2 regions of the Phycicoccus duodecadis genome follow, and region 2 is predicted to be linked to the other one. Evidence: predicted binding sites of a transcription regulator. Region 2 holds the regulator's gene; the other holds the start of a gene.
The links. The regulator HrcA, encoded in region 2, represses chaperone genes, less so after heat shock. The targets are predictions, from matches to a motif close to TTNGCACTCGNNNNNNNCGAGTGCNAA.
Positions count from the first base shown of each region.

Region 1: a site for HrcA is predicted at 4,094-4,120, ahead of groL (chaperonin GroEL). Genes of this name have one in related genera too.

Region 1 covers NZ_PJNE01000001.1:2,568,870-2,577,649, reverse strand. The annotation lists gene ATL31_RS11995 (pyridoxal phosphate-dependent decarboxylase family protein) at 1-707, shown strand, start outside; partial or broken gene napA (nucleoid-associated protein NapA) at 844-1,152, shown strand; gene ATL31_RS11985 (DUF3349 domain-containing protein) at 1,246-1,836, opposite strand; gene ATL31_RS16970 (hypothetical protein) at 1,845-2,153, opposite strand; gene ATL31_RS11975 (inorganic phosphate transporter) at 2,167-3,414, opposite strand; gene ATL31_RS11970 (hypothetical protein) at 3,548-4,012, shown strand; gene groL (chaperonin GroEL) at 4,240-5,865, shown strand; gene ATL31_RS11960 (NYN domain-containing protein) at 6,063-7,400, opposite strand; gene ATL31_RS11955 (alkaline phosphatase D family protein) at 7,561-8,780, shown strand, end outside.
Region 2 covers NZ_PJNE01000001.1:3,255,245-3,264,024, reverse strand. The annotation lists gene ATL31_RS15120 (Gmad2 immunoglobulin-like domain-containing protein) at 1-601, shown strand, start outside; gene ATL31_RS15115 (16S rRNA (uracil(1498)-N(3))-methyltransferase) at 623-1,366, opposite strand; gene dnaJ (molecular chaperone DnaJ) at 1,376-2,503, opposite strand; gene hrcA (heat-inducible transcriptional repressor HrcA) at 2,557-3,588, opposite strand; gene ATL31_RS15100 (DUF3097 family protein) at 3,775-4,650, shown strand; gene ATL31_RS17010 (DUF4870 domain-containing protein) at 4,761-5,360, shown strand; gene hemW (radical SAM family heme chaperone HemW) at 5,404-6,675, opposite strand; gene ATL31_RS15085 (tyrosine-protein phosphatase) at 6,674-7,468, shown strand; partial or broken gene ATL31_RS15080 (amidohydrolase) at 7,455-8,780, opposite strand, start outside.

The sequences.
Region 1 (8,780 bases), 690 kb from region 2:
CCGCCGGCACGACGAACTTCGGCATCGTCGACGACCTGGCGTCGGTGGCCGAGGTGTGCCGCGACCTCGGCGTCTGGTTCCACGTCGACGGCGCGTACGGCGGGGCAGGCCTCGCCGCACCCTCGGTGCGCGAGCTGTTCGCGGGGGTCGAGCACTGCGACTCCTTCATCGTCGACCCCCACAAGTGGCTCTTCGCGCCCTTCGACTGCTGCGCGCTGCTCTATCGCGAGCCGGGGCTGGCCCGCGCCGCGCACACCCAACGCGCCGGGTACCTCGACGTCCTCAACGAGGCGCCTGACTGGAACCCCACCGACTACTCGGTGGGGCTCACCCGGCGGGCCCGCGGCTTGCCGTTCTGGTTCTCGCTGGTGGTCAACGGCACCGACGCCTACACCGCGGCGGTCGAGCGCACCCTGGAGGTGGCCCGGTTCGCGGAGGAGGAGATCGGGCGGCGCCCCCACCTGGAGCTGGTGCGCGAGCGCGACCTGTCGGTGGTGGTCTTCCGCCGGCTCGGCTGGACCCCGGCGCAGTACCAGGCGTGGTCGGACGCGATGCTGGCCGACGAGCTCGCGTTCGTCGTCCCGACGACCCACCAGGGCGAGACGCTCGCGCGGTTCGCCATCGTCAACCCGGCCACGACCGAGGACGACATCCGCACCATCCTCGACACCATGGACGAGGACCCGGCCGGGCTGATCGCTCGGTGAGGCCGTTGGGACGGGTGTGACTCGTGAGTCGGCTTCGGAGCGATCTGTCCAGCCGACACGCGGCAGGCGCGCCGAGAGGAATGACAGGCGTGTCATTCGCCGGGTATGGTGAGCGCGAGCCAGCCGCAGCGAACCGAAGGGTCGAGAACACACCGTGAGCGTCGTCGATCACGCCAGCACCGCCGTCAGCGCCCCGGAGCTCTCCGAGCGCGACCGCGAGGTCCTGGCCTTCGAGCGCCAGTGGTGGAAGTACGCCGGCTCCAAGGAGACCGCCATCAAGGAGCTCTTCGACATGAGCTCCACGCGGTACTACCAGGTGCTGAACGCGCTCATCGACAGCCCGGTCGCGCTGGCCCACGACCCGATGCTGGTCAAGCGGCTGCGCCGGCTGCGCGCCAGCCGCCAGCGCGCCCGCTCGGCCCGCCGTCTCGGCCTGGAGCCCTGAGCGCGCCGCATCCCCCCAGCCAGCGACGCCCGTCCGTGAGGGAAGCCGGACGGGCGTCCCTGTGCCCGCCCACTCCGTGCGCCCCCGCGCGCGTCAGGGCAGGTCGGGGTCGGGGAACTCGACCGGCCAGCCCTTCTTCGCGAGCTGGGCGCGCACCCGTCGCAGGTCCTGCTCGCTCGGGGCCGTGTTGGTGTACGACTGGATGGCCGCCGCGATGTCGCTCGGGCCCGCCGGGCTGACGTCGGCGCGGCGCAGGGCCTTGGCCACCTTCTTGACCTCGGAGCGGGTCAGGCGCCGCTCGAGCAGCGCCAGCAACGGCACGTAGTCGTGCTCGGGGACGCCACCGGGGTAGCCCTCGCGCAGCCAGTTGACGATGCGGGCCAGCGGGCTGCCCTCGCGCGGCGGTGCCTCGTCCTCGCCCTCGTCCATCCCGCCCAGCGGCCAGCCGCCGAGCACGAGCTTGGCCGACACCTGGCGGATCTGCTCCTCCTCCGGGACCAGTGCTCGCACCGCCCGCTGCGACAGCAGGCCCTCGGCGGCGAGGCGGCGCAGGACGTCGTGGGCGGCGTCGGTGCCGAGCCGCTCCTGCAGCACGGCGCCGAGCGCGGCGGCCTCCTTGTCGCCGACCCCCCCGGGGAAGCCGGTGCGGATCCAGGCGATCACCTCGTGGGACAGCTGGGGCATCGGGGGCCTCACTTCTTGTCGACGATGGTCGGGATGACGTGCTCGAAGCTGACGGCCTTGCCGAACCCCGAGGCGACGATCAGCATGAGGCCGAGCACGATGGCGCCGAGCACCAGCAGCACCAGGACCCCTGCCACCAGCCGCCCCAGCGCGCTCTGGTGCCGGCGCACCGACCCGTCGGCCCCGATGGTGCTCGTCGAGCCCAGGGTGAGGGCGCGCATGGCGAGCGCGTAGACGACGGGGAGGCCGGCGCCGAAGACGAGACTGGCGAGGAGGACCTTGCCGGCGCCCTGCAGGGCGAGTTCGAGGCTGCGCACGGGGTTCTCCTGGTCAGTGGGTGGGGGTGCGGGTGGGGGCGGCGGTCGGCGGGGTGCCGTCCTTGGGCCGGTCGGGTCGGTCGGAGCGGTCCCAGTCGTCGGTGACGTTGTGGGCGCCGACGTGCCCGACCCGCGAGCGGCGGTACATCCAGAAGGAGGCGGCGCAGAGGATGACGAACACCAGGAGCGCGCCGGGGACGCCGCCCAGGGTGTGGCCGATCCACCACATCAGCGCGCCCATGCCGGCGGCGATCGGGAAGGTCATGGCCCACGCCACGACCATGCGGCCGGCGGTGCCCCAGCGCACGTGGGTCCCGCGGCCGAGGCCGCCACCCAGCACCGAGCCGGTGGCGACGTGGGTCGTCGAGAGCGCGAAGCCGAGATGGCTCGAGGCGAGCAGCACGGCCGCGGTCGCCCCGTCGCTCGAGAGCCCCTGGCGCGGCGTGATGTCGACCAGGCCCTTGCCGAGCGTGCGGATGATGCGCCATCCGCCGATGTAGGTGCCGGCGGCGATGGCCAGCGCGGCGCTGATCTTGACCCAGACGGGGACGGCGTCGGTGCGGTCCCAGTGGCCGCTCGCGATGAGGGCGAGGGTCATCACGCCCATCGTCTTCTGGGCGTCGTTGGTGCCGTGGGCGATCGAGACCAGCGAGGCGCTGCCGATCTGCCCCCAGCGGAAGTAGCGCTCCTCGAGGCGGTCCATCACCGAGTTCGTGATGCGGTGCACCAGCCAGCAGCCGACGAAGGCGACCGCCATGGCCACCACGGGCGACAGGAGCGACGGCAGCAGGATCTTGCCCACGACGCCGTCCAGCTTGGTGCCGTCGCCGGTCCACTTGACGCCGGCCAGGCCGAGGCCGGCAGCGCCGGCGCCGGTGAGGCCGCCGAGCAGCGCGTGCGACGAGCTCGAGGGCAGGCCGAGCAGCCAGGTCAGGAGGTTCCAGACGATGCCGCCGACGAGGCCGGCCAGCACGATGAGGAGCAGCGCCTCCCCGCCGTCGCTGAGCAGCTCGGGCCGCGGGGCTCCGGACTTGTCCTGGAGCTTGATGACGGCGTTCGACACCGTGAGCGCCACCTCGACCGAGAGGAAGGCCCCGACGAGGTTGAGCACGGCCGAGAGCCCGACCGCGACCTTGGGGGCGAGCGCCCCGGTCGAGATCGAGGCGGCCATCGCGTTGGCGGTGTCGTGGAAGCCGTTCGTGAAGTCGAAGGCGAGGGCGGTCACGATGACCAGCGCGAGGATGACGGTAGGTGCGTCCACGAGGGAACAGTGTGGGGTGGTCACGCCCGGTTCACCAAGGTCAGAGGTCCCGTTCACGCGCTGTTCATCTTGGGGGCGGGGCGGCCGGTGCTCACGGTGCCGGTGGGATGGGGCGGGCTGCGACGATGGCGGGATGAGCGATCTCGACTGGAGCACCCCGGAGGGCCTCGCGGCCATCCGCACCCACCTCGCCGCGCAGATCGACGGCTGGCAGGCACCGGAGGCCTACGCGGTGGCCCTGTCGCCCGCGTCGTCCTCGCCCGAGTGGGTCCTCCCGCACGTGAACGCGCCCGGCGGCCGGCACCAGCTGCCGGCGGTCGTGCTCGCGACCATCCTCGGCCATGACGGGTCGACGGCGAGCCTGCCGCTCTCGCGCACGGACCTCGAGGCGGCCGTCGCCTCCCTCGAACCGGCCGAGGCCTGCACCGCGATGGGCCACCCCAACCTCGCCGCCTGGCGGGCGGTACTGCACGAGCTGGACGGCAACCCGGCCCGGGAGGCCGTCGCGGTGTTCGTCGCCGACCTCGGCGACCCGGTCACCTCGGAGGCCGACGCGTCCCTGCGGGTGGCCGTCCAGGGCGTGACCCCCGAGGTCTGAGGCGCAGGGAGGCGGCCTCCGGGCCGCCCTCTGCGCGGGGCGACCGTTTGCACTCTCACCCCGAGAGTGCCAATAATGGCGTTAGCACTCTCCCCGTGAGAGTGACAGTTTTCGACCGGCCCGGTGAGGGTCGGGGCGCCCCGGCGACGTGAGCCGCGGCCCCCGGCCCGTCCGTCGCGGGCACCGACCGGTCACCACCTTCGATTCGCGTGGGAGGAACCACCCGAATGGCCAAGATCATCGCTTTCGATGAAGAGGCACGCCGCGGTCTCGAGCGGGGTATGAACACCCTGGCCGATGCCGTCAAGGTCACGCTGGGCCCCAAGGGCCGCAACGTCGTGCTGGAGAAGAAGTGGGGCGCGCCCACGATCACCAACGACGGCGTCTCCATCGCCAAGGAGATCGAGCTCGACGACCCCTACGAGAAGATCGGCGCCGAGCTCGTCAAGGAGGTCGCCAAGAAGACCGACGACGTCGCCGGCGACGGCACGACGACGGCGACCGTGCTGGCTCAGGCCCTGGTGCGCGAGGGTCTGCGCAACGTCGCGGCCGGCGCCAACCCGATGGCGCTCAAGCGCGGCATCGAGAAGGCCGTAGCCGCCGTGTCCGACGAGCTCCTGGCCCAGGCCAAGGACGTCGAGACCAAGGAGCAGATCGCCGCGACCGCGTCGATCAGCGCCGCCGACCCCCAGATCGGCGAGATGATCGCCGAGGCCATGGACAAGGTCGGCAAGGAAGGCGTCATCACCGTCGAGGAGAGCAACACCTTCGGCCTCGAGCTCGAGCTCACCGAGGGCATGCGCTTCGACAAGGGCTACATCAGCCACTACTTCGTCACCGACACCGAGCGGATGGAGGCCGTGCTCGAGGACCCCTACGTCCTCATCGCGAACTCCAAGATCGGGTCCATCAAGGACCTGCTGCCGCTGCTCGAGAAGGTCATGCAGTCCGGCAAGCCGCTGCTGATCATCTCCGAGGACGTCGAGGGCGAGGCCCTCAGCACCCTCGTGGTGAACAAGATCCGCGGCACCTTCAAGTCCGTGGCCGTCAAGGCCCCCGGCTTCGGCGACCGTCGCAAGGCCATGCTCGGCGACATCGCGATCCTCACCGGCGGCCAGGTCATCAGCGAGGAGGTCGGGCTCAAGCTCGACACCGCCGACCTGTCGCTGCTCGGCAAGGCCCGCAAGGTCGTCGTCACCAAGGACGAGACGACCATCGTCGAGGGTGCTGGTGACCAGGACCAGATCACCGGTCGGGTCAACCAGATCCGCGCCGAGATCGAGAAGTCGGACTCCGACTACGACCGCGAGAAGCTCCAGGAGCGCCTCGCCAAGCTCGCCGGCGGCGTCGCCGTCATCAAGGCGGGCGCGGCCACCGAGGTCGAGCTCAAGGAGCGCAAGCACCGCATCGAGGACGCCGTCCGCAACGCGAAGGCCGCCGTCGAGGAGGGCATCGTCGCCGGTGGTGGCGTGGCCCTCATCCAGGCCGGGGCCAAGGCGTTCGCCACCCTCGACCTCGAGGGTGACGAGGCGACCGGCGCGAACATCGTCCGGGTCGCCATCGAGGCGCCGCTCAAGCAGATCGCGATCAACGCCGGTCTCGAGGGCGGGGTCGTGGCCGCGAAGGTCAGCAACCTCGAGCCGGGCTGGGGCCTCAACGCCGCCACGGGCGAGTACGTCGACCTCGTGGCCGCGGGCGTCATCGACCCGGCCAAGGTGACCCGCTCGGCGCTGCAGAACGCCGCGTCGATCGCCGCGCTGTTCCTCACCACCGAGGCGGTCATCGCCGACAAGCCCGAGAAGGCCGCTCCGGCCATGCCGGGTGGCGACGACATGGGGGGCATGGGCTTCTGAGCCCACCCCACGTCACGCACCGACGGGCGCTCCTCCAGCCGGAGGGGCGCCCGTCGGCGTCCTCCGTCCAGAGCGTCCTCGCCCCACCTCACCTGTCCCGGCTTTTCGGGGTCACCCCGAAAAGCCGGCCTCACCCCGGCTCGGAGCCGGGGTCTCGCGGAGGAGCCGGGGTCTCGAGCCGCCGGATGCCGGCGATCTCAGTCCTCGGGGCTGCCCACCACGTGCAGCCACCCCGAGAGTTCGGCCCGCTCGTCGTCCGCGAGGTCGAGCCCGGCCAGCTCGCACTGCTGCAGGACGCTCGCCAGGAGGGCCCGACCGATCGTCTCCGCGTCCGGACCGGGCTGGTCGGTCAGGGGTGTCCCGGCGTTGCGGCAGGCGCGCACCGCGTAGCTGAATGCCTGGCGGGAGATCTCGACGCCCTCGGCAACGGCCTGGTCGCGGGCCCACTTGGTCGCCTCGCTGAAGTCGAAGTCATGCGTCACGCAGTAGGCCTCGAGGGTGCCGTAGACGACAGGCCACGACGAACTGGGGATGCGGGGCAGGCTCGACACCGCCGCCACGCGCGAGACCGTGGCCGGCAGGTCCGGCGTCGACCGCGGCGCGATCGGCGGCGTCTCGTGACGGCGTTCGTCCCAGACGTGGTGCTGTGAGAACTGGGCTCCGGGCAGCGACAGCCTGCGCAACGCGGCTACGAAGCCTCCGCTGCCGAACCAGTGCGTCCCGGTGGCCACGGGGCCGAGTTCCGCGACCAGGCCGGTGGACAGCGTCGCGAGGTTCAGAGCGGCGTCCGCGTCCTGGTACTGCGCCCGGACGAGCTCCTCGAATCTCGCACGAGGGTCGTTGAGGGGCTCGTCCTCCGTGCCATCCGGAGGCGCGGCGGCGAGCGGGGCGGAGCGCGCCTCGTCCAGCCGCGGGGCGTCGGCTGCGATGGGAGCGACGGCCTCGTCACCATCGACGGTGCCGAAGCCCGTGGTCGACCGCGGGCCGTCCTCCGCGCGTCCGGCCGCCAGTCCGAACACGGCCGCCTCGTCGAGCACCTCGTGGGCCAGGGCCTCGTAGGCGCGGGCGGTGGTGGACGTCGCGATGATGGCGATGCGGCGGTCATGCGCTCGGACGACCTGGAGCAGCGGCGTGAAGTCGGCGTCGCTGGAGGCGATGACGAGCTCGTCGAAGCCGGTCGCGGTCTGCAGTGTGGTCATGACGTCGACGACGATGCGGATGTCGGCGCCGTTCTTCGCGGACTTGGTGAGGCTCGGGCAGTCGACGACCTCCACCCCGGCCTGGGTGAAGAACGGCCGGAAGGTCGAGAAGTAGAGCCGTCGCCCGGGGTCGCGGGGGTCGGCGACCGAGCCCGCTGGGTTGAGGTAGCACCGCAGCACCAGCCACCGCCGCAGCGCCTCGCCGGCAGGACCTTGCTCCAGCCCACGAAGCCAGGTCCCCGGGTTCTCCACCGCGGCGATCGCGGCCGCCGGGTCGGCGCCGAGCAGTCCGCTGAAGAAGTTGTCGAAGTCGATGAACAACGCTGAACGCCGCATGAGCCCCACCCCTCGCCCCGTCGACCGACCTCCCTCAGGCCGTCGCCAAGGTCGGCAGCCTAGCCGGACCCGGCCCACCACCGGAAGCGCCCGACCCCCGGGGTCGGACCGGGGTGTTCCCCCACAGCCGCCGGACAGGTGCCGCGGGCAGGATGGGGGGATGAGCCCGTCCCCCGCCGACGCCGCCGGGCCGCTGGTCCTCGGCCCGCTGCTGCGCTGGGTCGACGAGACCTCGGCCACGGTGTGGGTGCGTACGGCGGAGGCCGCCCGGGTGCAGGTCGAGCGGGACGGTCGCACCTGGAGCGTCCCGACCTTCGGGGTGCACGGCTCGCACTACGCCCTCGTCATCTGTGACGGACTGACCCCTGGCACCGACGAGCCCTACACGGTGTCCGTCGACGGCGTCCCGGTGTGGCCCCTCCCGGGCGCCGCCGCCAGCCGCATCCGCACCCTCGACCCCCAGCGGCTGCCCTACTTCGCCTTCGGCTCATGCCGCACGCTGGGCAGCCAGGACGACGCCGGGACGGCGCTGCACGGCGTCGACGCCCTGCGCAGCCTGGCCGTCACGCTGCGTGACGACCCCGCGGCCGGCTGGCCCGACCTCCTGCTGCTGCTCGGCGACCAGGTGTACGCCGACACCACCCCGCACGGCGAGCTCGAGGACTTCATGCGCAGCCGCCGCAGCCTGGACGAGCCGCCGTACGAGGAGATCAAGGACTACCCCGAGTACGACGAGCTCTACCGGCTGACCTGGGGCGACCCCGTCATCCGCTGGGCGCTGTCGACCATCCCCTCGGCCATGATCTTCGACGACCACGACATCCGTGACGACTGGAACACGTCGTGGTCGTGGCGCCGGGACATCCGGACCACGACGTGGTGGCAGGAACGCATCGTCTCGGGGCTGGCCGCGTACTGGGTGCACCAGCACCTGGGCAACCTCTCGCCCGCCGAGCTCGCCCAGGAGGAGGTCTACCGGCACGTGCTGGCCCACGCGGCGAGCGGCGCCGGTGACGAGCTCGACCTGACCGACGCGCTCGACCGGCTCGCAGCCCGCGCGGACGCCCAGCCCGAGTCCTACCGTTGGAGCCACACCCGCGCGCTCGGCGACTCGCTGCTCGTGGTCCTCGACTCCCGCGCCGCGCGCGACCTGCAGCCCGACCACCGCTCGATGCTCGACCGCGCCGAGACCCGATGGCTCGACGACACCCTGCGCGGCGGGCACCAGCACGTGTTCGTCGGCACCTCGCTGCCCTTCCTGCTCCCGCCGGGCCTGCACGACTTCGAGGCCATCGACGAGGCGGTGGCCCAGGGCGCCTACGGGCGCCGCGCCGGGCGCGTGGCCGAGCACCTGCGGCGCACCATCGATCTCGAGCACTG
Region 2 (8,780 bases):
CCGCGTCGCCGTCGACGCCGCGCTCGACGCCCCGGTCCCGCTCGTCGACACCCCGCCGTGGGAGGGCGTCGACGTCTCGCGGGTGCGGGTGACCGCGAGCGGCGTCACCGTCGACCTGAGCGGCCCCGCGCAACCCGTCTCGAGCGCCGTCGACTCCCTCGCCCTCGACCAGGTGGGGTGGACCGCCCAGGCGGTGCTCGGCCGCGGCAACCTCCCGGTCACGGTACGTGCAGGCGGGCAGGTGCTGCGGGTGGTCACCCGTCCCCCGGCCGACCAGTGGTGGACGGTCCTCGCCGACGTGTGGATCACCAGCCCGACCGCCGGGGCCGTCGTACCGGCGGGCCGCCCGGTCGTCGTCCGTGGTGAGGCCTCGGTCTTCGAGGCGTCCCTGTCGGTGACGGTGGTGCCGAACCACTCGCAGGCCTTCCCGCTGCCGCGACCCATCCCGGTCACGGCGTCGGCGGGGGCCCCCGCCCGCGGCACCTACTCGGTGGACCTCGGGCGGCTCGCGGCCGGGTCGTACTCCGTCCGGGTGGTCGCCCTCAGCCCGAAGGACGGCTCCGCCTCGGCCTCCGACGTCGTGTCCTTCACCGTGCGCTGACCGCGCCCCCGGCGCGCCGACTCAGCGCCAGCGGCCCATCCCGCTGAGGACCGCCAGCGCGGCCGGCCCCGCGCTCGACGCCCGCAGCACGGTAGCCCCCAGCCGCACGGCGCGTGCCCCGGCCGCCTCGAGCGCGGCCACCTCCTCGGGCGCGATGCCGCCCTCGGGCCCGACCACGAGGACCACGTCGCCCGTGGCGGGCAGCGCGACGCCGGCCAACGGCTCGCTGGCGTCCTCGTGCAGCACGTACGCCGCGGCGGCATCCCGCACCCGCTCGACCAGGTCGGCGGTCGACGCGGTGGCGGCCAGCACCGGCCGCCGGGCGCGGCGCGACTGCTTGGTGGCGGCGACCAGCACGGCGTCCCACCCGCGCCGGGCCTTCTCGCCCCGCTCGCCGCGCCACTGGACGATGCTGCGCGAGGCCTGCCAGGGCACGACCTCGTCGACCCCGCACTCGGTGGCCGCCTCGACCGCCTGGTCGTCGCGCCCACCCTTCGCGAGGGCCTGCACCAGCACGAACCGCGGGCTGGGCTCGGGCTCGTCGCGCACGGCATCCACCCGCAGGTCGAGCTCGTCACGGCCGACGGCCACCACCTCGCCCTCGACCGCCCGGCCGGCGCCGTCGGCGAGGACCAGCCGCTCCCCCACCCGGGTGCGCCGCACCGCGACGGCGTGCCGGCCCTCGGGGCCGTCGAGGCGCACCGTGTCACCGGCGTGCCGCCCGGCGAGCACGGCCGCGGGCACGAGGTGGACGGGCAGCGTCACGGCCGGGCCTCAGCGGGCCTTGAAGGCGTCGCGCAGCTTGCCGAACAGCGAGCCGTCGCCGGGGTTGGCGAGCCGGCCCTCCGGGCGCTCCTCGCCGCGCAGGGCCGCGAGCCGCCGCAGCAGCTCCTCCTGCTCGGCGTCGACCCTGGTGGGCGTCTGCACCATGGTGTGCACGATGACGTCGCCGCGCCCGCCGCCGCGCAGGTGGGTGACGCCCAGGCCGCGCAGGGTGATGGTGTCGCCCGACTGGGTGCCGCGCGCGATGTCGAGGTCCCGGCTGCCGTCGAGGGTCTCCATGGCGAGGTTCGCGCCCAGCGCGGCCGCGGTCATCGGCACCTCGATGGTCGCGTGCAGGTCGTCGCCGCGGCGCTGGAAGGTGGGGTGCTTGCGGACCGACACCTCGACGTAGAGGTCCCCCGCCGGGCCGGCGCCCTGGCCGACCTCGCCCTCACCGGCCAGCTGGATGCGGGTGCCGGTGTCGACGCCCGCCGGGACCTTGAGGGTCAGGGTGCGGCGGGTGCGGACCCGGCCGTCGCCCGAGCACTCGTAGCAGGGGTCGGTGATGACCTGGCCGAAGCCCTGGCAGGTCATGCAGGGCCGGCTGGTCATGACGTTGCCGAGGAAGCTGCGCTGCACCTGGCGGATCTCACCGCGGCCCTCGCACACGTCGCAGGTGCGGGTCGAGGTGCCGGGCTGCATCCCCTCGCCGTGGCAGGTGCCGCAGGCCACCGCGGTGTCGATGGTGAGCTGCTTCTCGGCCCCGAAGGCGGCGTCGGCGAGGTCGATGTCGAGGCGCACCAGGGCGTCCTGGCCGCGGGTCTGGCGCGACCGCGGGCCGGGCCCCCCGGGGCCGCCCTGGCCGCCGAAGAAGGCGTCCATGATGTCGCTGAACGAGAAGCCCTGGCCGAAGCCCGCAGCCGCCCCGGCGTAGGGGTCGGCGCCCAGGTCGTAGGCGCGGCGCTTCTCGGCGTCCGAGAGGACGTCGTAGGCCTGGGAGACCTTCTTGAACTGCTCCTCGGCCTCGGCGCCCGGGTTGACGTCGGGGTGCAGGCGCCGGGCGGCCTTGCGGTAGGCGCGCTTGATGTCCTCGGGGCTCGCGTCACGGGCGACCCCGAGGTCGGCGTAGTAGTCGTTCACGGGTGGTGGGTCCTCCGGCAGGGGTGGGTCGGTGGGCGGGGGGTCGCTCGCGGTCAGTCCGCGAGGATCCGGGAGACGTAGGTGGCGACGGCCCGCACGGAGGCCATGGCCCCCGCGTAGTCCATCCGGGTGGGGCCGACGACGCCCAGGCCGGCGACGAGGTCGCTGCCGGCGCCGTAGCCGGTGGTGACCATCGAGGTCGAGCGCAGCCCGGCGTAGGGGTTCTCGGCGCCGATGCGCACGGCCAGGGTGCCGCCCTGCTCGGCGACCGTGCCGAGCAGCTTCAGCAGGACCACGTGCTCCTCGAGGGCCTCGAGGACCGGCGCGATGCTGGCGGTGAAGTCGCCGCCGGACTTCACGAGGTTGGCGGTGCCGGCCAGCACCACGCGCTCCTCGCGCTCCTCGTCGAGCGACTCCTCGAGCGCGGCGGCCACGGCCCGGACGATCTCGCGGCGGCTGGGGTCGACCCGGTCGGGCACGGCGGCCAGCTCGGTGGACGCGTCGGCCAGGGTGCGGCCGGCGGTGGCGGCGTTGAGCTCGGTGCGCAGCGCGGCCAGGGTGGCCTCGCCGGCCTCGTCGAGGAGGTCGCAGCCGGCGTCGACCACGCGCTGCTCGACCCGCCCGGTGGTGGTGATGAGCACGACCAGCAGGCGCGGCCCCCCGATCGGGACGAGCTCGACGTGGCGCACCGACGAGCGCGACAGCGACGGGTACTGCACGACCGCGACCTGCCGGGTCAGCGAGGCCAGCAGCCGCACCGTGCGGTCGACGACGTCGTCGAGGTCGACCGCGCCCTCGAGGAAGTGGCCGATGGCGCGCTGCTCGGCGGGGGTCATCGGCTTGATCTGGCTGAGCCGGTCGACGAAGACGCGGTAGCCGGCGTCGGTGGGGATGCGGCCGGCGCTGGTGTGCGGTGCGGCGATGAGCCCCTCCTCCTCCAGGGCGGCCATGTCGTTGCGCACGGTGGCGGCCGAGACGCCGAGGTGGTGGCGCTCGAGGAGCGACTTGGAGCCCACGGGCTCGGAGGTCTCGACGTAGTCCTGCACGATGGCCCGGAGCACCCGGAGCCGGCGGTCCTCGGTCATCGGTGGGTACTCCTCCCGGTCGGGTCCGTCGGGGCTGGCGGGGCCTCGGGTGCGCGGCGGCACTCGCGTTGGCACTCTCGTGGCCCGAGTGCCAATCCTACGACTCCACCCCCGACAACGCGAAAGCCGTCGAGGAGCGCGTGCCGCTCCCCGGCGCCGACCCCGTCACGCACTAGCGTCGCCGCCGTGGTGGACAGGTACGGCTCCGACGTGCTCTCGGGCGACTGGAAGCGGCCCCCGCGCGGGCGCTCGGTCGAGCTCGCGGCCGAGCCCGGCACGGTCGTCGAGGACGTCGAGACGGGCTGGGTCGGGGCCGTGGTGCGCGTCGAGAAGGCCGGCGGGGTGCACGTGGTGCACCTCGAGGACCGGCGCGGCCGGCTCAAGGGCTTCCCCCTCGGGCCGGGCTTCCTGGTCGACGGCGCGCCCGTCAGGCTGGTGCCACCGCGGGTCGCCGCCGAGGCGCGGCTGGCCATCGCCCGGGCCGCGTCGGCCCGCACCGCCAGCGGCTCCGTGGCCGTCGCCGGGGCCCGGGCCCGGGTGGCTCGTGGGTCGCGCCTGTACGTCGAGGGCAGGCACGACGCCGAGCTGGTCGAGAAGGTCTGGGGCGACGACCTGCGGGTCGAGGGGGTGGTGGTCGAGATGCTCGACGGCGTCGACGACCTGGCCGCCGTCATCCGCGAGGTCGCGCCGGAGCCCGGCCGCCGGATGGGCGTGCTCGTCGACCACCTCGTACCGGGCACCAAGGAGTCGCGGGTCGTCGACGAGGCCCGCCGGGTACGGCCGTACGCCGACCACGTCCTGGTCGTCGGGCATCCCTACGTCGACGTGTGGCAGTCGGTGAAGCCGCAGCGGCTCGGGATGGACGCCTGGCCGGTCATCCCGCGCGGCACCTCGTGGAAGCACGGGATCTGCGCCCACCTGGGCTGGCCGCACCGCACCCAGGCCGACGTCGCGAGGGCGTGGCAGCGCATCCTGGCCTCGGTCGACTCCTACGCCGACCTCGAGCCCGAGCTGCTGGGTCGGGTCGAGGAGCTCATCGACTTCGTGACCGCCCCTGAGTAGGGGTCGGCCCTGACCCGACCCCGAGCCCGACCCCGACGCGCCCCCGGAACCGCCACCGGACGGTGCGCGTCGGGTGTGTGATGGGTCCAGACCCCTTCCAGGAGGAACACATGAGCGACACCACGCCGCACGACGACCGCCCCCAGGGCGAGCCCACCGAGGTCGTGACCCCGCCGCCCCCGCCCGTATCCGACCGGGTGGAGCTCGGCAAGACCACGGACACACCCCCGCCGCCGCCCTTCGCGGCGCCCACCGACGCCACCCCTCCCCCGCCGCCGTACCCGAGCGGCCAGCTCCCGCCCCCGCCGCCGGCCACGCCGCCGGCCTACGGCCCGCCCGCGGCCGCCCCGCTCTCCCCGCAGGAGGAGAAGACCTGGGGGATGCTCAGCCACGTCATCGGCGCCGTCGCGATGGTCGCCTCGGCCGGTTTCCTCGGGTTCGTCGGCAGCCTCGTCATCTACGTGATGTACAAGGACCGCGGCCCCTTCGTGCGGGCCCACGCGGCGAACTCGCTCAACGTGCAGATCGCGGCCTTCATCGGCTCGGTCATCGGCTGGATCCTCACGATCACGATCATCGGCGCCCTCATCGGCATCCCGATCCTGATCGTGGTCTTCGTCGGCGCGCTCATCCTGCACGTGCTCGGTGCGGTCAAGGCGAACAACGGCGAGTGGTGGAACCCGCCGCTGGTCCCGACGTTCGTGCGCTGACCGAGCGCTTCTCCGCACCGCCCCGTGCGCCGGCTGCCGACCCTCAGAGGCCGAGCAGCCGGCGCACGACGGTGTCGGCGAGCAGCCGGCCCCGCCGGGTCAGCACGGCGCGGCGGTCCCGCACGGCGGCCGCACCGTCGAGCAGGCCGTCGGCCACCAGCCCCGCCACGGCCAGGCGCCCCGCGTCCTCGAGCCGGGCCAGGTCGAGCCCTTCCCGCAGGCGCACCCCGAGCAGCACGTCCTCGTCGAGGCGCTGCTCGGCGGTCAGGACCTCGCGGCCCGCGGCCGGCGACTCCCCCGCGGCCAGCCGCGCGGCGTAGGCGCGCGGATGCTTGACGTTCCACCAGCGGACGCCGCCGACGTGGCCGTGCGCGCCGGGCCCGACGCCCCACCAGTCGCCGCCCCGCCAGTAGCCCTCGTTGTGGCGGCAGCGGTCGGCGGGGGTGCGGGCCCAGTTGCTGACCTCGTACCAGCCGTAGCCGGCCGCGGCCAGCAGCGTGTCGGCCAGCTCGTACTTCTCGGCCTCGTCGTCCCCGTCGGGCATCGGCAGCTCGCCGCGCCGCACCTGCACCGCCATCCGGGTGCCCTCCTCGACCACCAGCGCGTAGGCCGACACGTGGTCGGGCTCGTGCGCGAGGGCCGCCTCGAGGCTGGTGCGCCAGTCGTCGAGGGACTCCCCCGGCGTCCCGTAGATGAGGTCGAGGCTGGTCGCGAGCCCGGCGGCGCGGGCGGCGGCGACGGCGGCGCCGACCCGCGCCGGGTCGTGGGTGCGGTCGAGGGTGGCCAGCACGTGGGGCACGGCCGACTGCATCCCGATGCTCACCCGGGTGAAGCCGCCGGCGGCCAGGGTCTCGAGCGAGGCGGGCGCGACCGAGTCGGGGTTGGCCTCGGTGGTCACCTCGGCGCCGGGCGCGAGGCCGAACCGCTCGCGCACGCCGTCGAGCAGGCGGACCAGGTCGGCGGCGGCCAGCAGGGTGGGGGTGCCGCCCCCCACGAAGACGGTGTCGACGACCGGGGCGGCGTCGCCCAGCACCCGACGGGCGAGGTCGACCTCGCGCAGGGCGGTGTCGGCGAAGTCGTCGGTCGACGCGCCGGGGCCGAGCTCGGGGAGGGTGTAGGTGTTGAAGTCGCAGTAGCCGCAGCGCACGGCGCAGAAGGGCACGTGCAGGTAGATGCCGAAGGCGCCGTCGCCGAGCCGGGCGAGGGCGTCGGGCGGCAGCTCGCCGCTCAGCGGCGCGGGGTCGCCGTCGGGGAGTCGGGGCACCGTCCCATTGTCACGCCCGCCGCCGGACGTCCCGCGCCCGGCTCCTACCATGGAGCCCGTGACGGAACGCTGGATCGACCTCGACGGCCTCGTCAACATGCGCGACCTGGGGGGCCTGCCCACCCGCGGGGGCGGCACCGTGGTGCCCCGGCGCCTCATCCGCTCGGACAACCTGCAGGACCTCACCGACGCCGACGTCACCCGCGTCGTCGAGGAGCTCGGGGTCACCGACATCATCGACCTGCGCACCGAGACCGAGCTGCACCTCGAGGGCGAGGGCCCGCTGCGCCGCGTCGACGCGCTGACCCACCACCACCACTCGCTGCTGCCCCCACGCGCACCGGAGTCGGCCGACGAGATCGCCGCCCGGGCCCTGGCCCTGCCGGCGCGCGAGGAACAGGAGGCGCGCGACGCGACCTTCTGGGCACGGCACTACCTGGGCTACCTCGACCAGCGCCCCGACTCGGTGTCGGCGGCCCTCCGCGTGGTCGCGCAGGCGCGCGGCGCCGCCGTCGTGCACTGCGCGGCCGGCAAGGACCGCACCGGGACCGTGGTGGCGATGGCCCTCGACGTGGCCGGCGTGCCCCGCGAGGCGATCGTCGAGGACTACGCCCTCTCGGCCGAGCGCATCGAGGCGATCATCGCCCGCATCGCCGGTACCGACTCGCACGGCCCGTGGCTGGCCAAGCAGGCCGTGGCCGACCAGACCCCCCGGGCCGAGACCATGGAGGCCATCCTCGACGCCGTCGCCGACGGCTGGGGCGGGGCTCCGGGCTGGCTGCGCGACCAGGGCTGGAGCGAGGACGAGGTCGAGGGCCTGCGGGCCCGGCTCACCCGCCCCTGACGGCCCCCACCCGCACGCCGCGCAGCCAGGTGGCGCTGACGCGCACGGCGTCGAGGTCGCGGGGGTCGGCCACGGCGAAGGGGTCGCGGTCGAGGTGCACCAGGTCGGCGTCGTCGCCGACCCGCAGGGTGCCGGCCCGCCGGTCTGGCGCGAGCACGCGACGGCGATGCCCTCCAGGGGGTCGGCCGAGCTCACCGGCCAGTCGGACCCGAACGACAGGGCCGTGCCCAGCGCGGTGAGGGTGGCCCAGGGGTACTGCGCCGCGACCCGCTCGGCACCGAGGCGCGGCACGGTGAGGTCCTCCATCACGGCGTCGAGCTGCGCCCAGAGCGGCTCGGCGTTGGCGACGACCCCCAGCGCGGCCAGTCGCGGCCGGTCCTCCTCGGCGACGAGCTGGAGGTGGGCCAGCACCGGGCGCCGGTCCCGCGGCCCGTTGGCCCGCGCCGCGTGCTCGAGGGCGTCCAGGGCCACCCGCACCGCCCGGTCGCCGATGGTGTGCACGTGGGCCTGGAAGCCCTCGGCGTCGAGCGCCGTCACGACGGCGGCGAGCTCGTCGGGCGCCCAGACCAGCATCCCGGTGTGGGTACAGCCGGGCCCTACGTAGGGCTCGAGCAGCGCCGCGGTGCCGCCCTCGACGACCCCATCGGCGAAGAGCTTGACGGTCTCGGCCGTGAGCAGCGGGTCGCCGTGGGCCCGGACCCGCTCGCGCAGCCGCACCAGCGCCCCGACCTGGTCGAGGCCGCGCCGCGGGTCGGCGTAGAGCGCCAGGTTGACCGCGCAGTGCAGGGCGCCCCGCGCCGACGCCGCGAGGTAGGTCTCGACGTCGCCGGCCTCGACCCAGGCGTCCTGCACCCACGTGACGCCGAGCCCGGCCAGGTGCCGGGTGGCGCGCGCCAGCGCGCCCACCCGTACGTCGAGCGGGTGCCCCGGCGCGACGGCGGCCACCAGGTCGACGGCCCCCCACTCGCGCAGCGTGCCCAGCGGTGTGCCGTCGGGCCGGCGCGGGATCTCGCCGAGCTCGGGCTCGGGCGTGGTCGCGTCGATGCCGGCCAGCGTGAGGGCCCGGCTGTTGACCCACGCCGTGTGGTAGTCGCCGGCCCGCAGCATCACCGGCCGGTCGGGCACGGCGGCGTCGAGCCAGTGGGCGTCGAAGAGCCCGTCGGGGGCCAGGGTCGAGTCGTAGGACGCCGCCTGCACCCACGCCGCCTCGGGGTGCTCGGCCGCCCAGCGCGCGACCTCGGCCACCACGGCCTCGACGCTCGTGAGCCCGCTCACCGCCGGCCCCTCGGCCTCGAGCCCCCCGAACAGCGGA